DNA from 2 places in the Paenibacillus sp. FSL L8-0435 genome. Region 1 is predicted to be linked to the other one. Evidence: riboswitches for the same ligand, from Rfam matches in the RefSeq annotation. Region 1 holds a riboswitch; the other holds the start of a gene.
The links. A riboswitch is a leader RNA that binds a small molecule or an ion and turns the genes downstream of it on or off. The one in region 1 is predicted to bind glycine.

Region 1 (10,315 bases):
GTGGACGATACACTAATGCCGGATGAAGCCAAGATTAAGGTTCGTAACACCGAGGGTTCATATATGAAGAGCATTCGGAACATATCATGGAGTGAGAATGGCTTGCGTTACTCCATTATGGGTGAAAACGAAGGATGGACAAAGGCAAAGCTGCAAGCTTGGGCGGAAGCACTGACCCTTCCCAATCCGTCTAGATGAGCTAAAGAATAATAATAAGGTTGCCGCAGAAACGAAGCGGCAGCTTTTTTTTGTATATTCTCCTTTTGGTGTGGTGGATATCTATTCGATCTCCTTTCAGTCCATTCCAAAAAGGCAAGAGGGCAACTTCACGTTTACAGTTCAATATGCATATTCATAGAAGACAATCTTGATTTGGTGATGGAGGCAGGAGAAGGGGGCATCGCAGGATGGCTGTTTTATCAACAGGGCCAATAGAAAATAATATAGTGGTGGGAAGCGGCGAGCGTCCTACACAGAGAATTACAGTGAAATTAGACAATTGGAGTCTCACTAGTTTCTCTACCGTTCTGGTTCAAGGCTATTATTTGAATGGTGTTCGCACACTATACGTTGAGGAATTGTTTAATGTTTTGCCTAACCAGGTTATAACAAAAGACTATTATGCAGATTTGGATGCATTTGAGTTTATATTTATCACAGGTGATGATACGGAGGATGAAGTTCAGATTTCCGTATGGGGGAAAAACGAGAACGGTCAACTGGTAACGGCACATCGTTTGGTGTCTGAGGAATTGTTAGGAGCGAACCCCGGTCTAGTCGGGGTAACGGGTGCGACTGGAGCTACAGGGACAGCAGGGGTTGCGGGAACAACTGGTCCTACAGGGGCTACAGGTGTTACAGGACTGACAGGAGTTACTGGTCCTCCTGGAGGAACTACGGGATCGACGGGAGAGACCGGTGTCACTGGGACCACGGGGGAGACAGGATCTACCGGAGTGACAGGAGTCACGGGCGCTACTGGAAGTACGGGGACCACAGGAGAGACAGGGCTTACGGGAGTGACGGGTATTACTGGGAGTACAGGAATAACAGGAACGACTGGAGTCACCGGGAGCACAGGGGAGACAGGGTCTACTGGAGCCACAGGTGTCACCGGTAGTACGGGAATAACAGGAACGACTGGGGTCACTGGGGCTACAGGTGCGACAGGCGTAACGGGGACGACCGGAGTTACTGGAGATACGGGCGCGACAGGACTTACAGGAACGACCGGAGTTACTGGGGCTACAGGTGCAACAGGCGTAACAGGGGCGACTGGAGATACTGGTGTTACAGGTGCGACAGGCGTAACGGGTGCGACCGGAGTTACTGGAGATACGGGAGTGACAGGCGTAACGGGGACGACCGGAGATACTGGTGTTACAGGTGCAACCGGATTGACGGGAGCAACAGGAGTCACTGGAGATACAGGCGCTACGGGAGTTATTGGAGATACGGGTGTGACAGGACTGACGGGATCCACTGGAGTTACTGGGGATACAGGTGCAACAGGAGTTACGGGAACGACTGGAGTTACTGGAGATACGGGCGCGACAGGCGTGACAGGAGCAACCGGAATTACTGGAGATACAGGTGCGACAGGTGTCACGGGATCCACTGGAGTCACTGGCGTTACAGGTGCAACAGGCGTGACGGGAACGACTGGAGTCGCTGGAGATACAGGTTCGACAGGCGTGACGGGAACGACTGGAATTACTGGAGATACAGGCGCGACAGGTGTGACGGGATCCACCGGAGCTACTGGTGCTACAGGGGTAACAGGCGCTACGGGAGTTACTGGCGTTACAGGTGCAACAGGCGTGACGGGAACGACTGGAGTCGCTGGAGATACAGGTTCGACAGGTGTGACGGGATCCACTGGAATTACTGGAGTTACTGGTGACACAGGTACAACAGGAGTAACGGGAGCGACTGGAGTTACTGGGGATACAGGTGCAACAGGTATAACGGGATCCACCGGATCCACTGGTGATACGGGTGCGACAGGCGTGACGGGAACGACGGGAGTCACTGGTGTTACAGGAGCGACAGGAGTGACGGGATCCACCGGAATCACTGGAGATACAGGCGCGACAGGCGTGACGGGAACGACGGGATCCACTGGTGTTACAGGCGCAACAGGCGTAACGGGTGCGACCGGAGTCACTGGTATTACAGGTGCGACAGGCGTAACCGGAACAACCGGGACGTCCGGAGTAACGGGAGTAACGGGAACGACCGGAGCCACTGGGGCTACAGGTGCGACCGGATCAACGGCAGCTTCTGCTCCTGCGGATTCTTCCTTGTTTGCTGATAGCCAGACCACGGCGTTGGGTCTTTCATTAGTAGCTGAAACGACGATTCAGACACTTAATGTACCTGTAGTGGCAGGTCAACGCGTGAAAATAGACAACAGTACACAAGTAGCAGTAGTTGTAGGTTCTAACTGGACTATCGCATATAACATTAATCTGAGACGTAACGGAGTTCTAATTAATCAATTGCAACTCTCAAGGAGCGGTAATGCTGCGGGAACGTTAAGGTTTCTTTCCTCCAACACTTACGTGGATACTGCCCCTGCTACAACGACTAACGCATACACGATAAGCATCCAATTTACAACCACTACAAGCGTCACTAGTGCCTCAGCGGAAGTGAGAAATATTAATGCTATTCGCTTCAGTTAAAATAGACATCGAACTTATGATAATTACACGTTACTTTTGTTGACATATATGATGTTGTACATTACTCTATGGGTATGCTTGATCATGATCAAAAACTTAGAAATGTACCAATTCGAATCGAATTAAGATAATACAGCGGATGATAACGAGCGGGAGAGACCTGGGTTAGCCGAGCAATATGGCTAGTGTTCAGGCACCGAAGGAGCAAGCTGCTGCGCACCCGGCGCAGTGGTTAATCTCTCAGGTAAATGTACCATCGTTGGACGCAACTCTGGAGAGTGCGCGAACTGCGCCACCCAAGGGGTATATGATCAGTCAGCCCGGTGAACTTGTCTGTAATCGCAGGCAGTGCACCCTTGTCGTGAGACACTGCTGATCGTGAAACTCTCAGGTATCGAGGACAGAGAGAGGGCCTAAGGCCTTCTTCTGTCCTTTTTTGATGTCATCATATCTAAATAAGGGACATTGTGGATGAAACTCCTGGATCGAAATGACGAATACATTTTACAAATATGAATCATGATTAATAATGGAGGTTTACAAGTGCGATTTAAAGATGTTTTCTCAATTATTGGTCCGTCGATGACGGGGCCTTCAAGTTCACATACAGCTGGAGCGGCAAGGTTAGGGAGAATTGCTCGACAGTGGCTAGGATGTACGCCAGATCGTGCCCGGCTGACACTGTACGGTTCATTTGCAGATACGTATCAGGGGCACGGAACAGATCTGGCACTGATCGGCGGTCTGCTGGATTATGTCACAGACGATCCGCGTATCCCGGATGCAGAGCAATACGCAGAGGAAGCGGGCATGGAGGTTGAGTTTTATACAAGTGGCCTGCCTGCTCCTCATCCAAATACGGTCAAAATTGAGTTGTGGCATGGAGAACGTGCCTGCTCCTTAATCGGTGCATCCATTGGTGGTGGAAGCGTATCGGTGCATTCGATGAATGATTTTCGTGTTCAGATTAGTGGTGAGTTTCCAACACTCGTTCTGCGACATGCGGACAAAGCAGGGGTGCTTGCATCGGTAACGTCCACGATCAGTTCATCCGGGGTTAACATCGGGTATATGCAGGTGGACCGGAAAGCCCGTGATGGCGAGGCACTTACCGCGATGGAAATGGATGGTTTGCCTAATCCCGATATGCTCAAGCGTCTAAGGGAGCTGGACCATGTGCTAGACATTCGTGTTATTGATTTGAAGAGAGGAGTTGATTCGGATGCGATTTAAACATTTACACGAACTGAATACGATCTGTACAGCGGAATCCAAAACCATTGCTCAGCTAATGATTGAGGAGCAAGTTCAGGAGACCAATACACCGGAAGCGGATGTTGTGAAGCAGATGTCTGAATATTATCAGGTGATGAAGGAAGCGGTACGCAAAGGGTTAACGGAAGATACGACATCACGCAGTGGATTAACAGGTGGAGACGGCAAAAAAATGGCTGAGTACATTCGCAAGGGCGAGACTTGCTCGGGAGATGCTTCCGCACTTGCCATGGCGTATGCCCTGTGTGTATCTGAAGTGAATGCCTCCATGGGTCGGATCGTGGCAACACCAACAGCCGGTTCCTGCGGCATCATCCCCGGTGTGTTTATTAGCTCACAGGAGCGATTTGGCTGGACGGACGAACATTTGGTGAACGGGTTGTTCTGTGCGGGAGCGATTGGTTATGTTATTGCCAACAATTCATTTATCTCCGGGGCCGAAGGTGGCTGCCAGGCGGAAGTGGGTTCCGCGATCGGCATGGCTGCGGGTGCCATGGTTGAACTGCGTGGAGGTACACCGGAACAGGTCGTTCATGCCGTTGGTTTGGCGTTAAAAAATACACTGGGCCTTATCTGCGATCCGGTCGCAGGCCTTGTTGAAATCCCGTGCATCGTCCGTAATGGACTGGGTGCAGTTACGGCGCTGGCTGCGGCTGACATGGCCCTGGCCGGAGTGCGTAGTGCCATTCCGTCAGATGAAGTCATCGATGTCATGCTGGAAGTAGGCAGTGCGATGCCGAGCCGCCATCGGGAGACAGCCCAAGGCGGGTTGGCCCAGACGCCAACAGGCCGCAAAATGATGCAAAAGCTGGCTAAACCAAAGGCAAAGCGTGCCGAGCCTGAGCAGGAGTCGAAACCGGCGGATTCTGACACAACTACAAGTGGGGCGGACAATGCTCAAGTGGACAAGGGTACTCAGGTTTAAGCTGAACCGGGACCACCGATATATAAATCAGTGACATTATGATGTATAACGGCGAATACAAAATTACAAAACAAGCGTCCGCGAACCCGAATCCGGGTTATGCAGGACGCTTGTTTTATGCTGCCAGATGAAGCGAAGTTAGGATACTTATATTTGACTTCAGATGAATGTGTATTATGAATCTAGTTCTGGCTCACAGCCGTACTCAGTACAGCATATCCATACGCGGGCAGCTCAATGGCCAGTACGCCTTCTTCCTTGGCGGTACGATGGTTTCCGCCGAATAACTCGGTCCATTCCTCGTCACCCGCCTCGAGCTCGACAATAGCCGTCTCTTCTGATCGGTTGAACAGAACCAGAATGCGTTCCTCCTCATTTTGCCGCTCAAATACCAGTTGGCTACCATCGGGACGAGCCTGTAGGAAACGAACGGTGCCTTCTGCACGCAGGGCAGGATGCGCATGACGCAGGGAGATCAGTTTCTGATAAAAGTCGAACAGTTCTCGGTCCTGCTTTGCTTCATCCCATTCCATACATTTACGGCAGCCCGGATCATGTTCGCCGTCCATGCCAATCTCGTCTCCGTAATAGATGCACGGAGCACCCATGTAACTGAACTGGAATAACGCAGCTAGCTTCATCTTACGCTGGTCGCCTTCACACAGCGTGAGCAGCCGCGGGGTATCGTGGCTGTCCAGCAAATTAAACGCCACTTCGCTGGCCTGAAGCGGATAACGGGATAACTGTCGCCCGATGGAGTTTGCGAACTGTTCGGCGTGCATTGTATTTTTCACAAAGAAAGCATTCACGGCATCGGTAAACGGATAGTTCATGGACGCATCGAACTGGTCGCCTTGCAGCCAGGAAGAAGACTCGTTCCATACTTCGCCCAGAATGTAGGCATCCGGATTAGCCGCTTTGACTACACGGCGGAAATCACGCCAGAATGCATCGTCCACTTCGTCTGCCACATCCAGCCGCCATCCGTCCGCACCCACTTCCTTGATCCAGTACTCAGCAACCTCCAGCAGATAGGCCTTCACCTCGGCATTCTCCGTATTCAGCTTTGGCATGTGCGCTTCGAATCCGAAGGTCTCATACGTAGGAATGCCATCCTTCACGTCCAGAGGGAATTCATGCACATGGAACCAGTCCTTGTATTTGGATTGTTCTCCGTTCTTCTGCACATCCACAAACGGCGCAAATGTTTTCCCGGAATGGTTGAACACAGCATCCAGAAGTACGCGAATTCCGCGTGCATGGCACAGCTCGACCAGTCGTTTCACGGTATCTGCGTCACCAAAGTGCCGGTCTACCCGCAGGTAGTCTTCGGTATCGTATTTGTGATTGGTGGTGGCTTCGAAGATGGGTGTGAAGTAGATCGCATTAATGCCAAGATCGCTGATGTAATCCAGATGGTCGATCACGCCCTGAAGGTCACCGCCGAAGAAATTGAAAGGTGTTGGCTCACCGCCCCACGGCTCTACCTTTTCCGGACTAATATCCGGGTTGCCGTTGGCGAATCGTTCGGGAAAAATCTGATAGAACACCGCATCCTTAACCCACGCAGGGGTTGTGAATACAGCTCCGGCATGAATATAAGGGAACTGGAACATACGACCCGGATCGTCTGGTTCTTTTTCCTGGAAGTCCGTCTCGGTCATCCAGATCTGTTCGTCTCCGTTTTTGAGCAGAAAAGAGTATTTCAGTCGGTGGTAGGGAGGTTTCACCTCACCCTCGAAGTAATCGAACATGGAGTCAGAGGTGAACTTTGTTAAGGGAACCAGCGCTTTGGTTGCATCCCACGCATATTTATCCCCGGTCAGGGCATGTACCTCGGTCAGATCATTCTTTTTGGCACGCAGGCGCAGATGGATTGTATCTTGGTCATAGGCATAGGCCCAGTTTCGTTTTGGTTGATGATAGATGGCTTCCAGCAGCATAATGAATTTCCTCCCGTCAGGTGTGGATATAGTATGTACTTGGTAGACTTGATTAATATGACATTCCCCACGTCAATGAATACGCTATAATTAGAATGTGTGGTAACGTAAAGGACTTTAACATTGTTTCAACAAGACATGAATCCATATGTTATAGACAGCTTTTACCATGATGATGCTCAGATATATCATTAACCCAATGGGGGCAGAAAGGAAACGAATATTCGGATGAAAACCAAACTGTTATATATTGAAGATGATACGGAAATTGCGACTTGGGTCAGAGCCGATCTGGAGGAGCGCGGTTATGAGGTGGTATGGCTCGGCAGTGGTGAAGGTGCAGCGGAGGCGGCTGTCGGTTGCTCACTCATTATTCTGGATGTCATGCTGCCCGGGCTGGATGGATTTACGGTGGGCCAGCGACTGAAAAAAGAACATCCCGCCGTGCCTATTGTCATGCTCTCGGCCAGAACTTCCATTGACGACAAGTTGTACGGTCTTGATTTTGCCGATGACTATGTGACCAAACCATTTCACCCCGATGAACTGGCTGCCCGGATTGAAGTGCAACTGCGGAAGGCGGGAACTGCGGTCTCATCAGATACAGCCCTGAAGCTGGATCATCTCTCCATCTATGAGAAGGACAACCGGATCGTTAATGAGGAGACGGGAAATGAGATTATTTTATCGGGAAAACAGTTCCACATCTTCGCCTACCTGCTACGACATATGGGCATGATTCGCACGAAAGAGCAGATCTATGAAGCCGTCTGGAACGAGCCTTATCTGGATGGGGACAAGACTTTAATGGTACATATTCGACATCTACGCGAAAAGCTGGAGCTTGATCCGGCCAATCCTGTAGTTATTCAGACGGTCCGCGGTGTGGGATATCGTGTGAAGAAGCCATGAATAAAAAACAATCCGGGCGGCGCAAGCTTCGCTTTGGGCGCTCCTTGATGTCCAGATACATCCTCCTGATCTTGGCGGCTATATTGTTTGTGCCTGTTGTCCTTCCGATCATATCCGTTATATATATTGTTGTAGTGAATAACACGGACACGAATACGAACCGAGCAGCACCTTACGGTGATGTTACCCGGATCAGTAACCTCTGGTCACGTGAAGCGAAGAACCTGGATGGTGCTTCGGATGAAGAGATTAAGGCCCGGTTGGAGCAATTACATGACTCGTATCCCAAATCTTCCATGTATCGTGTGAGTGTGAGCGGTGAGACCCTCTTTATTCTTGGGGGTGAAGATGTAACGCTTCTGAAATCCACGTCGCCGGACGGGAGGACAGACACGACATTGAGATGGTCACTGGATTCCGGGCAAACGACAGAGACTTATATTCCAGCCTTATGGAATGTAAACAATACGGTGCAATTCATGAAAGTAGCTTCCTTTCGCGATCCACTGACCGTAGTTGCATATATTGGAGGAGCTGAGCAGGACAAAGGACAGGGATTCATGATCATTGAAGTGCCACGGTCACTTCTGCAAATGAATCAGAGTAACTGGCCGATGGAACTCTTGTATCTTGGTATCGTAATGACCCTCATCTTTCTGATCTTTATCATTATGTCGATTCTCTTCTTCGCACGCATTCGCAAACGACTTATTCGGTTGCAGACGGCCATGATGACCACAGGCAAGGAAGGTCTCCCGCTTCCGGTAGATATCCGCCGGACAGACGAGATTGGTCAACTGGAAGAATCCTTCAATCAGATGGTGCATCAACTGTCCGACAGCCGCCACCGTGAACGCGAAGAAGAACAATTGCGCAAACGTCTCATTGCAGGGCTTTCCCATGATCTGCGCACCCCGCTAACGGTGATTCGTGGACATATGCATGCTTTGCACAAGGAAGAGCTGAGCGAGCAAGGTGACCGTTCATTACATCGCATGGAAGCAAAGATGGAGGACCTCGGCGGGCTCATTGACAACATGTTATCCTACAATTTGCTCACAAGTGGGAAATATACACTGAAGCTGGAAGAGAAAGATATACTGCGGATCGTCAGGGAAACGGCGGCCGCCTGGTACCCGGTCTGGGAGAAAGAGCAATTCGATATTGATATTGACCTGCCAGAGGAACCGTTGATTTGGCATATGGATGAACAGGGCATGCGCCGTATTCTTGATAATTTGTTCCAAAACGTGATCCGTCATGCCGCCAACGGGAAATATATTGGTATATCTACTCAGGAGATTCAGGGTGAGACGGCCATCGTTATTCAGGATCGGGGTCCGGGAATGCAACAGAATTCCGACACAAAAGGCACAGGTCTAGGCTTATCCATTGTAGACCTGTTGATTCGTGAGATGGGTCTGCGCAAGCGGGTAGACAGTTCCGATACGGGTGTCCAGACATATATCTACAGTGGTAAGGGAAACAGGGAAACAATAAACCGCTGAATTAGCTTTTTTAAACTAAACTTAAACTAGAGACTACTTTGGCTTTAACCTTGGAAGGTTACGATAGTTCCGAGGTGATCATACAGTGAGTGAAAATATTATTCAAACAGCGAATTTATGGAAAACATACCGGGACCGTGCAGCGGTCCGTGAACTTGATCTGCATATTAAAAAGGGAGATATCTACGGCTTCCTCGGTCCCAACGGCGCCGGCAAAACAACAACGATTCGCATGCTTCTCGGCTTGATTAAACCAACCAAAGGCGTGATCCGTGTCTTCGACAAGGATATCCGCAAGGATCGCATGGATATTTTGCGCCGTGTGGGCTCTTTGGTCGAATACCCGTCCTATTACGGACATCTGAACGCAGTAGAGAATCTGGAGACTTTGCGCCGCATCATCAATGTACCCAAATCAAGAATTGCTGAAGTGCTGTCCATTGTAGATCTGACCAAGGATGCCAAACGTTCAGTGAAGGGGTATTCCCTTGGGATGAAGCAACGTCTGGGTATTGCCAGCGCTTTGCTGGGTGAACCGGAGCTGCTGATTCTGGACGAACCAACGAATGGGCTTGATCCGGCCGGTATTCAGGAGATTCGGGAACTGATCAAACGCATGCCTCTGGAACATGGCATTACCGTTCTGGTTTCCAGCCACTTGCTGAGTGAAGTCGAACAGATGGCAAGTCGTGTTGGTATTATCCGTGAAGGCAAGATGGTGCTTCAGGATACTATCGCAAGTCTGCATAGTCAGACGGGTAGCTCTATCCGGTTAACGGTTTCCGAGCCGGAAGAGGCTATGAAGCTGGCGAGAGAACAGGGACAATTTGGTCAGCAACAAGGTGCTGCATTAACGTTCCCTTATATGGATAACAGTTCAGTGGCACTGCTTGTACGCCGATTAATTGAGCAGGATCATGATGTGTATCGTGTAGAGGAACAGCGTCAGTCGCTGGAAGATCTGTTCATGCGGGTCATTGGCGAGGGGGCTTCCATATGACCGGGCGAGCATTATCGTCAGACTGGCTCAAGATTCGGGGGAAAGGGATCTGGTTTCTTGTCTTT
Region 2 (10,315 bases), 2.2 Mb from region 1:
CGCATTTTCGACCGTAAGCACATCACCGTGTCCAATCATATCCAACAGTTTTTGGTTTACGACGGAGCCCCCTTGTTCTGGCTGTCTTCCGAACAGGTCGGACTCATCCAAAAATTCGAGAGCAAGTGCAGCTATGGCTGTGCGATGAATTTTCTCACTTCCGTTAATCTTGACGCCATATCCACGTCTGCGAACCAGCTTTAGTCCCGCCTGACGGATCCGTGACTCCAGATCGTCCAGATCCGTGGTTACGGTGGATACGGTCACTTTCAGATCCGAAGCCAAGGCGAGTAACTTTACAGGCTCCGGTTCATCCAGCAAGATGCAAAGCATGAAGAGCTTACGCTCTTCTGGCGTAAACTCTACATATTCTTTACCCTCTAGTTGCTTGCGCAATACAGCCAGATCATCGGAACTGGCATCGATTCGGATACCGGTTCCTGATTTTTTTTCCAGCCTCATGCCCAAAGGTTCAAGCCATTGTTCAATCATTTGCAGCTCCCGGTGAACCGTTCGGGTACTGACCTTTACTTCAACGGCGATTTCGCCGGCAGTGACTTCATGTGGATGCTCCAGCAGAAACTCCACGATTTCACGTTGTCTTTTGGTAATACTCATATCTCAGCCTCCGGCTCAGGGAAAACGAATGCGTGCAATTACTTTAGACGTTCAACGAGCGCATCGTATTCCGGGCTTTTTAGGAAGTTGTCGATGGATATATGTTCTGCGTTCGGCGCTACGGAGCGGGCACGATCGGTCAATACTTGTTGTGTAATTACCACATCTGCATCCGGTGGGATATCACTGATAGCCGTATTGGTCACCGTAACGTCAATCCCCTCTGCCTTCATCTTCTTACGTAGAATGGAAGCGCCCATGGCACTCGACCCCATGCCTGCATCACAGGAGAAGACAATTTTCTTCACATCTGTTTTCACTGTAGAAGAAGCCATATCTGCGACTCTGTCTGCTTCTCGTTGATTAGCCGTAATACCAGCGCTTGGCACGGTTCCTTGACTCTTCATGTCTTTCATCCGACTGGATGCGGACTCCAGATCTTCGTCTTTTTGTTTACCCGTTTTCAGCAACACTGCTGCAACCAGGAAGGATACGACTGCTGCTACAAGCACCCCTGCGAGCATCGGCAGGTATCCACCTTTTGGTGTTAAGAGGAAATACGCGATAATACTACCCGGTGATGGTGCCGAAACAAGTCCTGCTCCAGTGAGCATGAATGTTAATGTACCTGCGACGCCACCCGCAATTGCGGCAAGAATCAGAATCGGTCTCATCAAAATGTAAGGGAAGTAGATCTCATGAATTCCCCCGAAGAAATGAATGATAACAGCACCCGGTGCAGAAGATTTGGCCATTCCGCGTCCGAAGAAACAGTAAGCAAGCAAGATACCAAGTCCCGGACCCGGGTTCGATTCAAGCATGTATAACACGGATTGCCCTAATTCTCTTGCTTGATCTGTTGCAATCGGTGTCAGAATCCCGTGGTTGATTGCATTGTTCAGGAACAATACTTTACCTGGTTCAATGATTAGGTTGACCAGCGGTAACAAGCCCAGATTCATTAAGCCTTGTACCCCGGCAGACAATACTTTGCTAATCGCTTCTACAGCAGGCCCGATGCCCAGTAGCGCAAAAATCCCCAAGATCCCGCCAATAATACCGGCTGAGAAGTTGTTAACCAGCATTTCAAATCCGGCTCTAATTTTACCTTCAATGGATTTATCAAACTTTTTGATGATCCATGCTGCCAGTGGTCCGGCAATCATGGCACCGAGGAACATCGGAATATCACTACCCACGATGACCCCGATGGTCATAATGGCACCCACGACACCACCACGCTGACCATGCACCATCGTACCCCCGGTGTAACCGATTAACAGTGGCAGCAAATATTTGATCATCGGATCAACTAGCTGTGCTAGTGTCTCGTTAGGGAACCAGCCTGTTGGAATGAACATGGCTGTAATTAATCCCCAGGCGATGAACGCTCCCATATTCGGCATGACCATACCACTCAGGAATCGGCCAAAACGTTGCACACCTACCCGTAGCCCACCTTTGGAATTGGACGATTGGTCCAAATTACTCATTGTATTATCCTCCTTGGATCAAGTGATTATGATTTATGAAAGGGGTATCATTTCTCCCCTGCTGTAATCCTAAGCGAGAATGCTCTCCTGTTCAATGAAATGAAAGCGTACTTTCGTCATGAACAATGATGACAACATTAGGTTATGTAATCGTTTTAATCGATGCATAATGCCTGAACCCATTGATACACAAGGCTTTTCTTGCCTATGACTTTTATCATTTCCAGAATCATTTTCTAACCTATAGCTTGGTCCAATCAGGTGATTTACATCCACAATCTGCTTCAATCCACATTCAAAACCATTCTTGGAAAGCACAAAAAACCCGTGCAAGCATCAGGCTCACACAGGTCGAAACAATATGAAGCTCATATCATTTGGTTATAAAATATATGTTAATAAGTACAAGTTCGTTAAAACTATTCTTCCGTATGTTTCCGATACGCGTCTGCATTCATCAATGTAGACAATGCTGCTGTCAGATCTCCCTCAACACGAATCTCAATCATCCAGCCTTCCTCGTAAGGAGAGCTGTTCACAAGTTCAGGGGAATCCTGCAACGAATCATTAACTGCAATAATTGAACCTGTGACGGGAGAGAACAAGTCCGAAACCGTTTTGACCGATTCGATCGTTCCAATGCTATCTTCTGCTTTTACATTGGTTTCAAGGTCAGGCAGTTCCACAAACACAATGTCACCCAGCTGATGCTGTGCGAACTCGGTAATGCCAATACGTACAGTATCCTCCCCTACGGTTTGCACCCATTCATGCTCTTCACTGTACAGGAAATCACTTTTCAATTCGCTCATCGATATCCGCCTCGCTTTTCATTAAATGAGTGCATGCGTTCTTTGACCTTAACCTTTTTCCCAGAACATAGCGTATGATATTTATGAATCAAATGTCAATATACCTCACAATTTATTTACTGAACACCTCTAAATCCTGTAACCGGATTACACTCTTTCTTCATATACTGGTGAATATTAGAATAGTAAGCGCACTCTTTATAAATACACGAACAATAACATAGAAAACAGATTAAATATTCGGTTTTAAATTGTTATCTATGATATCGTTCTTGACATCGGTAGTGGATTCACGTTTTAATGAAAAGAGTAAATATGTTTATTGGACTATGTAATACCCGCGGATGAATGTAAAGGGAGAGATTACCCGTGACACCCGATTCGGGATGTACATGAGGTAACGCCGAAGGAGTAAACCACCGATAAGCGGAGGTGAATCTCTCAGGCAAAAGGACTTTTACGGGACGCAACTCTGGAGAGCATCTATTCGCCCTGTGCGGGCGTTATGATCACCCAAGGGGAAACCTGCTGCACAACGCAGCGGGGTAACTCTCAGGTACAAGGGACAGAGCCTTAGAATACAGCGTGCTACTTGGCATGCCGATTCTTTGGCCTGTCCTTTTCCTTTTTCCCAAAAAACGAAAAACAGGATGTAGAACGGCGCTGCCATAGCTGCCTTACCATACTTATGTGATGAAATTATCTAGCTGGAAATTTAAAAATACCCTGGTTCATTGATCCACGATTGTATATCCGGCCGGCTCACGGCCCATGACGAGGTGATTTGATGTCCGATTTGCTTAGAACACCACTCTTCCCACTGTATCAGCAATACGAAGGCGTACGGTGCATTGATTTTGGAGGCTGGGAGCTTCCGGTACAATTTAGCGGAATCCAGAAAGAACATGAAGCGGTACGCGAGCGCGCGGGACTGTTCGATGTATCCCATATGGGCGAATTCACGGTACAGGGTGAGCAGGCTGAAGCGTTTTTGCAACAAATGATGACCAATGATGTGACCACGCTGGTTCCCGATCAAGCCCAGTACACCCTGATGTGTTATCCAGATGGCGGTGTGGTGGATGATCTGCTCGTGTATAAGCTGGAAGATCAGCATTATATGCTTGTGGTTAACGCCTCCAACATCGACAAGGATTGGGCGTGGCTGCAAGAGCACTTGATTCCCGGCGTAAGCATGACCAACGATTCGGAGCAGACGGCGCTACTCGCCTTGCAAGGTCCACTGGCTGTAGACATTATCGGAAAAGTTACAGATACGGATGTAAGCTCGATTGAACCGTTTCGTTTTGTGCAGGATGCTGAAGTATGTGGAGTAAAATTACTGTTGTCCCGTACCGGTTATACCGGTGAAGATGGCTTTGAGCTATATGTTCCTGCAGATCAGGCCGCTGTGGTCTGGAATGGGTTAATGCAAGCCGGTGAAGGTCACGGACTTGTACCCACAGGCCTCGGTGCTCGGGATACACTGCGCTTTGAAGCAAAGCTCCCTCTGTATGGACAGGAATTGTCGGCAACTATCTCTCCACTCGAAGCTGGCGTAGGTATGTTTGTGAAGCTGAATGCCGGACCTTTTATCGGACACGAAGCCTTGTTACAGCAAAAAACTGACGGGCCCGCCCGCAAACTGGTCGGCATCGAAGTGTTGGAGCGCGGTATTCCCCGCCCCCACTATCCGATTTACGCCGAAGGCGTACAGATCGGTGAAGTGACAACAGGCACGCAATCACCTACATTGAAGCGTAATCTGGGGCTTGCCCTCATCGACAGCAAATACGCTGCGCTGGGAACCCCGCTTGAGATTGAGATTCGCGGCAAGAAATTAAAAGCCGAGGTCGTGAAGACCCCTTTTCATAAACGGACACGTACGTCGAAGACACCTACTCAAGGAGCTGATCAAGCATGAGCAAGCACCGTTACATTCCCATGACTGAGCAAGATCAGAACGCCATGCTCGCAACCATTGGTGTGGGTACGCTGGAGGATCTGTTTCAGGACATTCCGCAGGAGATTCGTTATCAGGGCGAGCTGCCCGTATCCTCCAAACTTGATGAATATGCGCTGACACGTCACATGTCCAAACAAGCCGGCGCCAACGCCAATTTCGAAACACACGCCAGCTTCCTCGGCGCTGGCATATATGATCATCATGTTCCTTCCGTCATCAATCATGTCATTTCCCGTTCCGAGTTTTACACTGCCTACACACCTTATCAGCCTGAGATCAGCCAAGGTGAACTACAGGCCATTTTCGAATTTCAATCCTACATCTGTGAATTAACCGGTATGGCTGTAGCCAATGCCAGCATGTATGACGGCGCAACAGCTTTTGCGGAAGCCGGTAATCTCGCCGCAGCAGCAACTCGTCGCAAACAGCTCATCGTATCCCGTACCGTTCATCCGGAAGCCCGTCAGGTATTGCAGGCATATGCGCACGGACTCCGTCTGGAGATTGTCGAGATTGGTTATAAGGATGGCGTCACTGATTGGGATGCCCTGCAAGCAGCCATATCCGACGATACCGCTGCTGTCATGATCCAGAGTCCAAACTTCTTTGGTGCCGTGGAAAATGTAAAGCAGGCTGCCGATCTGGTGCATGCGCACAAGGGCCTGCTCGTTGTAAGTGCCAACCCGCTATCGCTGGGTCTGCTGGAAGCCCCAGGCAAGCTGGGTGCCGACATCGTTGTAGGTGATGCGCAGCCCCTCGGCATCGCCGCTTCACTCGGCGGTCCGACATGCGGATATTTCGCCGTGTCCCAGCCTCATATGCGCCGAATTCCTGGCCGAATTGTAGGCCAGACCACGGATCGCAACGGCAAACGTGGTTTTGTACTCACACTGCAAGCACGTGAACAGCATATCCGCCGCGAAAAGGCGACATCCAACATCTGTTCCAACCAGGCTTTGCTGGCACTCAGCGCATCTGTCTATATGTCCATCATGGGGAAACAAGGAATGATCGATGTAGCGGATCTGAACCTGCAAAAGAGTCATTACACCCTGAATACATTAACTGTGATTCCTGGAGTTAGCCTTACTTTTAATGCACCAACATTTAATGAGTTTGTTATTCAGCTTCCTGAGGGAACAGACGTGGATGCTCTTCAATTGAAACTGCTGGATGCGGGCTTCATTGGTGGTTACGAACTTGGACGTGATTATCCAGAGCTTGCCGGACATATGCTGATTGCTGTTACCGAACGACGCAGTAAGGAAGAGATTGACGAATTCGCACGAGCATTGGAGGGATCGCTGTGACTCAGGAAACGACGACAACGACAACATCGGTACAGGGACAATCGGAAACAGGTACCTCTGTCTCCACTTCGGTTCAACCTGAGACGGATACAACATTTAGTGCACAGACCTTATCTCCTGCTCCGGAACAATCATTGATTTTTGAACTCAGCAGCCCGGGGCGTGTCGCTTATTCCTTGCCAGAATGTGACGTTCCTCGTCAGGCCGCCAATACGTTGATTCCCCGGGAAATGCTCCGTTCGGAAGCAGCGGCACTGCCGGAAGTGTTCGAGATAGATGTTATTCGACATTATACTGCGCTATCCCGTCGCAACTTCGGTGTAGATAACGGATTCTACCCACTGGGCTCTTGTACGATGAAATACAATCCAAAGATTAATGAGGATGTTGCACGTTATAACGGTTTCGCCAAAATCCATCCGTACCAGCATGAATCCAGCATTCAAGGTGCTCTTGAACTGTTATATACGTTGCAAAACGACCTTGCAGGTCTGACAGGTATGGACGCTGTGACTCTGCAACCAGCCGCTGGTGCCCATGGAGAATGGACTGGACTTATGATGATTCGTGCCTACCACGAAGGTCGTGGCGAACAACGTACCAAAGTCATCGTGCCCGATTCATCTCACGGGACCAACCCGGCAAGTGCTACCGTTGCAGGATTTGAAACTGTGACGATTCCATCCCGGGCAGACGGACTAGTTGATCTGGATGCACTCCGTGCAGCCGTCGGTTCGGATACGGCGGCATTGATGCTGACAAATCCGAATACACTTGGTTTGTTCGAGAAAGACATTCAGGAAATTGCATCCATCGTACACCAGGCTGGTGGTTTGCTATACTACGATGGCGCGAACTCCAATGCCATTATGGGCATTACCCGTCCGGGTGATATGGGCTTTGACGTGGTGCATCTGAACTTGCACAAAACGATGAGTACGCCTCATGGCGGTGGTGGACCTGGCGCCGGACCCGTCGGCGTGAAGAGCCGTCTGGTTCCGTTCCTGCCTAAGCCGATGGTGATCAAAAATGATGACGGTATGTATGCATTCGATCGTGAAGGCGATCAATCCATTGGCCGGGTGAAAGCCTACTACGGTAACTTCGGTATATTGGTACGTGCCTATGCTTACATTCGCACCTATGGACCGGAAGGCTTACGCCGTGTCTCTGAATGCGCGGTACTGAATGCCAACTATATGATGGCCCGTCTCGCCCCTTACTACGAGATTCCGTATCCGGGCGTATGTAAACATGAATTTGTCATGTCTGGACGGGGGTTGAAGCAATATGGTGTACGCACACTTGATGTTGCCAAACGACTGCTTGATTTTGGATATCATCCACCAACCGTGTACTTCCCGCTCAACGTCGAAGAATGCATCATGATCGAGCCGACAGAAACCGAAAGTAAAGAAACGCTGGATGGGTTCATTGATACGATGATACGGATTGCCAAAGAAGCGGAAGAGACACCAGAATTAGTCCTGAACGCACCTTACGGAACACCGGTCACCCGTCTGGATGAAACCACCGCCGCTCGCAAACCTGTACTGAACTGCGCTTGCAGTTAAAACTAAGTGAGTTTCTTGTCCATGCTCTTGCTGATGTTAACTACACCAGTGAGAGCATTTTTTGGTTAAACATTACAGGACTTTTCCCTCGTACTCCCCTTTATTTCCTATACATCTACGCAACAAAAAAAGCCGGTATCCACAATGAATCGCGGATACCGGCAATATCGCTGCATCAATGCAGCTCATTATCGGAAAAAGAAAAAACCTCAAATCCGGAGGAAACCCCGGCAAAATTACGCTTGAATGCTTTGAACCAATTCAACAACTTGTTCAGCCGTTTGCATATCCAGAGCTTTAGCAGCCAATTCCTGCATATCCGCACGGGACAACTTGGTGATCTGACTACGAGCTGGCAGAATGGAGGTTGCGCTCATGCTGAACTCATCCAATCCAAGACCAAGCAACAATGGAATTGCTGTTTCGTCTCCTGCCATCTCACCACACATGCCAACCCATTTGCCTTCACGATGCGCTGCATCGATAACCATTTTAACCAAACGCAAAATGGCTGGGTTGTAAGGTTGGTACAGATAAGCCACTCGTTCGTTCATACGGTCAGCAGCCATTGTATATTGAATCAGATCGTTCGTTCCGATACTGAAGAAATCCACTTCTTTGGCAAATTGATCCGCCAGAACTGCAGTCGAAGGAATTTCGACCATGATTCCGAGTTGAATGCTGTCAGAAACAGTAATACCTTCAGCAACCAGCTTGTCTTTCTCTTCGAGCAAGACAGCTTTTGCTTCACGGAATTCACCGAGTGTTGCGATCATCGGGAACATGACACGCAGGTTTCCATGTACGCTTGCACGCAGCAATGCACGCAATTGTGTACGGAAGATATCCAGACGGTCCAGACACAGACGAACTGCGCGGAAGCCGAGGAATGGATTCATTTCTTTTGGCAGATCCAGGTATGGAAGCTCTTTGTCTCCACCGATGTCGAGTGTACGAACAACAACAGGTTTACCTTCCATTTTTTCCAGTACCGCTTTGTAAGCATTATACTGAATGTCTTCGGAAGGGAGCTTGTCTCTGCCCATGTACAAGAACTCGGTACGGTACAGGCCTACAGCCTCGCCACCGTTCTCCAGAACACCCGTTACATCATTTGGTGTACCGATGTTGGCTGCAAGTTCAACATGAACGTTGTCCACCGTTACCGTTGGCTCATCACGAAGTTTTCTCCACTCTGCACGTTGTGCATCATACTGTTCCTGTTTGGCACGGTATTCAGCAATAACTTCATCAGTAGGGTTAACCAGTACGTGACCATCCAGACCGTCAACAATGATCATATCGCCTTGTTTCGCTTGAGCCAAGATGTCCTTGGTTCCAACAACAGCTGGAATCTCAAGAGAGCGAGCCATAATCGCCGAGTGAGAAGTACGACCACCAATGTTGGTTGCAAAACCTTTAACAAATTGACGGTTCAGTTGAGCCGTGTCGGAAGGTGTTAGATCCTCCGCAAGCACGATCACTTCTTCGTTGATCTCAGCCGGACTCATGAAGTCGATACCAAGCAAGTGATTTAGCACACGTTTGGTAACGTCACGCATATCTGCAGCACGTTCCTGCAGGTAAGCACTCTTCATGTTCTCAAACATGGAGATAAATTGCGATGCCGTTTCGTTCAAAGCAAATTCTGCATTGATCATGTCATCCGCAATTCTAGCTTTAACCGGATCAATCAGTTCCGGGTCATTCAAAATGAGCAAATGCGAAGCAAAAATCTCTGCTTTTTTCTCGCCAAGCTCTTGTAAAGTGCGCTCTTTGATCGCCTCAAGCTCAGCCTGGGATTTACCCAGAGCTGAGTCGAGTTTCGCGATCTCTGCGTCAACGTCGTTAATTTGGCGTTTTTCTACAGAGTAGTCAGGATGCTCCAAGATAAACGCCTTGGCGATAGCAATACCCGCCGAAGCCGCGATCCCGGAGACATTAAGCATTAATTTCGCCCAACCCTTCGTTAACCATAACGTCAGTCAAAGCTTGAAGAGCTTCAGCTTCGCCTTCGCCTTCAACGATGATGTTGATGGTGTCGCCTTGTTCCAATCCGAGAGAAAGAACACCCAGAATGGATTTCAAAGTTACTTTTTTACCGTTAGCTTCTGCAAAGGATTCTGCACCTTTGAATTTGTTTGCTGTATTTACCAGGGCTGTCGCCGGACGTGCGTGGATACCATCTTCGTCTGTAATTCTGAATGTTTGTTGCATTACAATCATCTCACTTTCAGTAGTTTGGTTTAGGCATTGCATATATTTACACTTGCTTGCCATTGTCGTAACACTTCTTATTTTATCTCAATGATTGGCTGTTCGCCAACTTTCAGCACTCCGCTCTTCTTCAGAGTTACTGTGGAGCCCTCTGGCAGGTTGGTGAAAATAACTGGTGAAATGATCGAAGGAGCGTTTGCTTTGACATACTCCAGATCCACTTCCATAATCGGCTGACCTGCCGATACCAGATCACCTTCCTGTACCAGTACGTTAAAGCCTTGACCTTTCAGCTTCACCGTATTAACACCTATATGAACAAGCA

Region 2: another riboswitch for glycine. It lies ahead of gcvT (glycine cleavage system aminomethyltransferase GcvT); the one in region 1 lies ahead of sdaAB (L-serine ammonia-lyase, iron-sulfur-dependent subunit beta).

What each region holds. Positions count from the first base shown of each region.
Region 1 covers NZ_CP150185.1:515,273-525,587, forward strand. The annotation lists gene NST33_RS02490 (hypothetical protein) at 1-198, shown strand, start outside; gene NST33_RS02495 (collagen-like triple helix repeat-containing protein) at 408-2,687, shown strand; glycine riboswitch at 2,828-2,952, shown strand; gene sdaAB (L-serine ammonia-lyase, iron-sulfur-dependent subunit beta) at 3,231-3,920, shown strand; gene sdaAA (L-serine ammonia-lyase, iron-sulfur-dependent, subunit alpha) at 3,910-4,887, shown strand; gene NST33_RS02510 (alpha-glycosidase) at 5,070-6,830, opposite strand; gene NST33_RS02515 (response regulator transcription factor) at 7,059-7,742, shown strand; gene NST33_RS02520 (HAMP domain-containing sensor histidine kinase) at 7,739-9,250, shown strand; gene NST33_RS02525 (ABC transporter ATP-binding protein) at 9,336-10,250, shown strand; gene NST33_RS02530 (ABC transporter permease) at 10,247-10,315, shown strand, end outside.
Region 2 covers NZ_CP150185.1:5,408,765-5,419,079, forward strand. The annotation lists gene NST33_RS24065 (BglG family transcription antiterminator) at 1-618, opposite strand, end outside; gene NST33_RS24070 (PTS mannitol transporter subunit IICB) at 657-2,111, opposite strand; gene gcvH (glycine cleavage system protein GcvH) at 2,531-2,923, opposite strand; glycine riboswitch at 3,268-3,390, shown strand; gene gcvT (glycine cleavage system aminomethyltransferase GcvT) at 3,711-4,847, shown strand; gene gcvPA (aminomethyl-transferring glycine dehydrogenase subunit GcvPA) at 4,844-6,199, shown strand; gene gcvPB (aminomethyl-transferring glycine dehydrogenase subunit GcvPB) at 6,334-7,773, shown strand; gene ptsP (phosphoenolpyruvate--protein phosphotransferase) at 8,010-9,722, opposite strand; gene NST33_RS24100 (HPr family phosphocarrier protein) at 9,715-9,990, opposite strand; gene ptsG (glucose-specific PTS transporter subunit IIBC) at 10,068-10,315, opposite strand, start outside.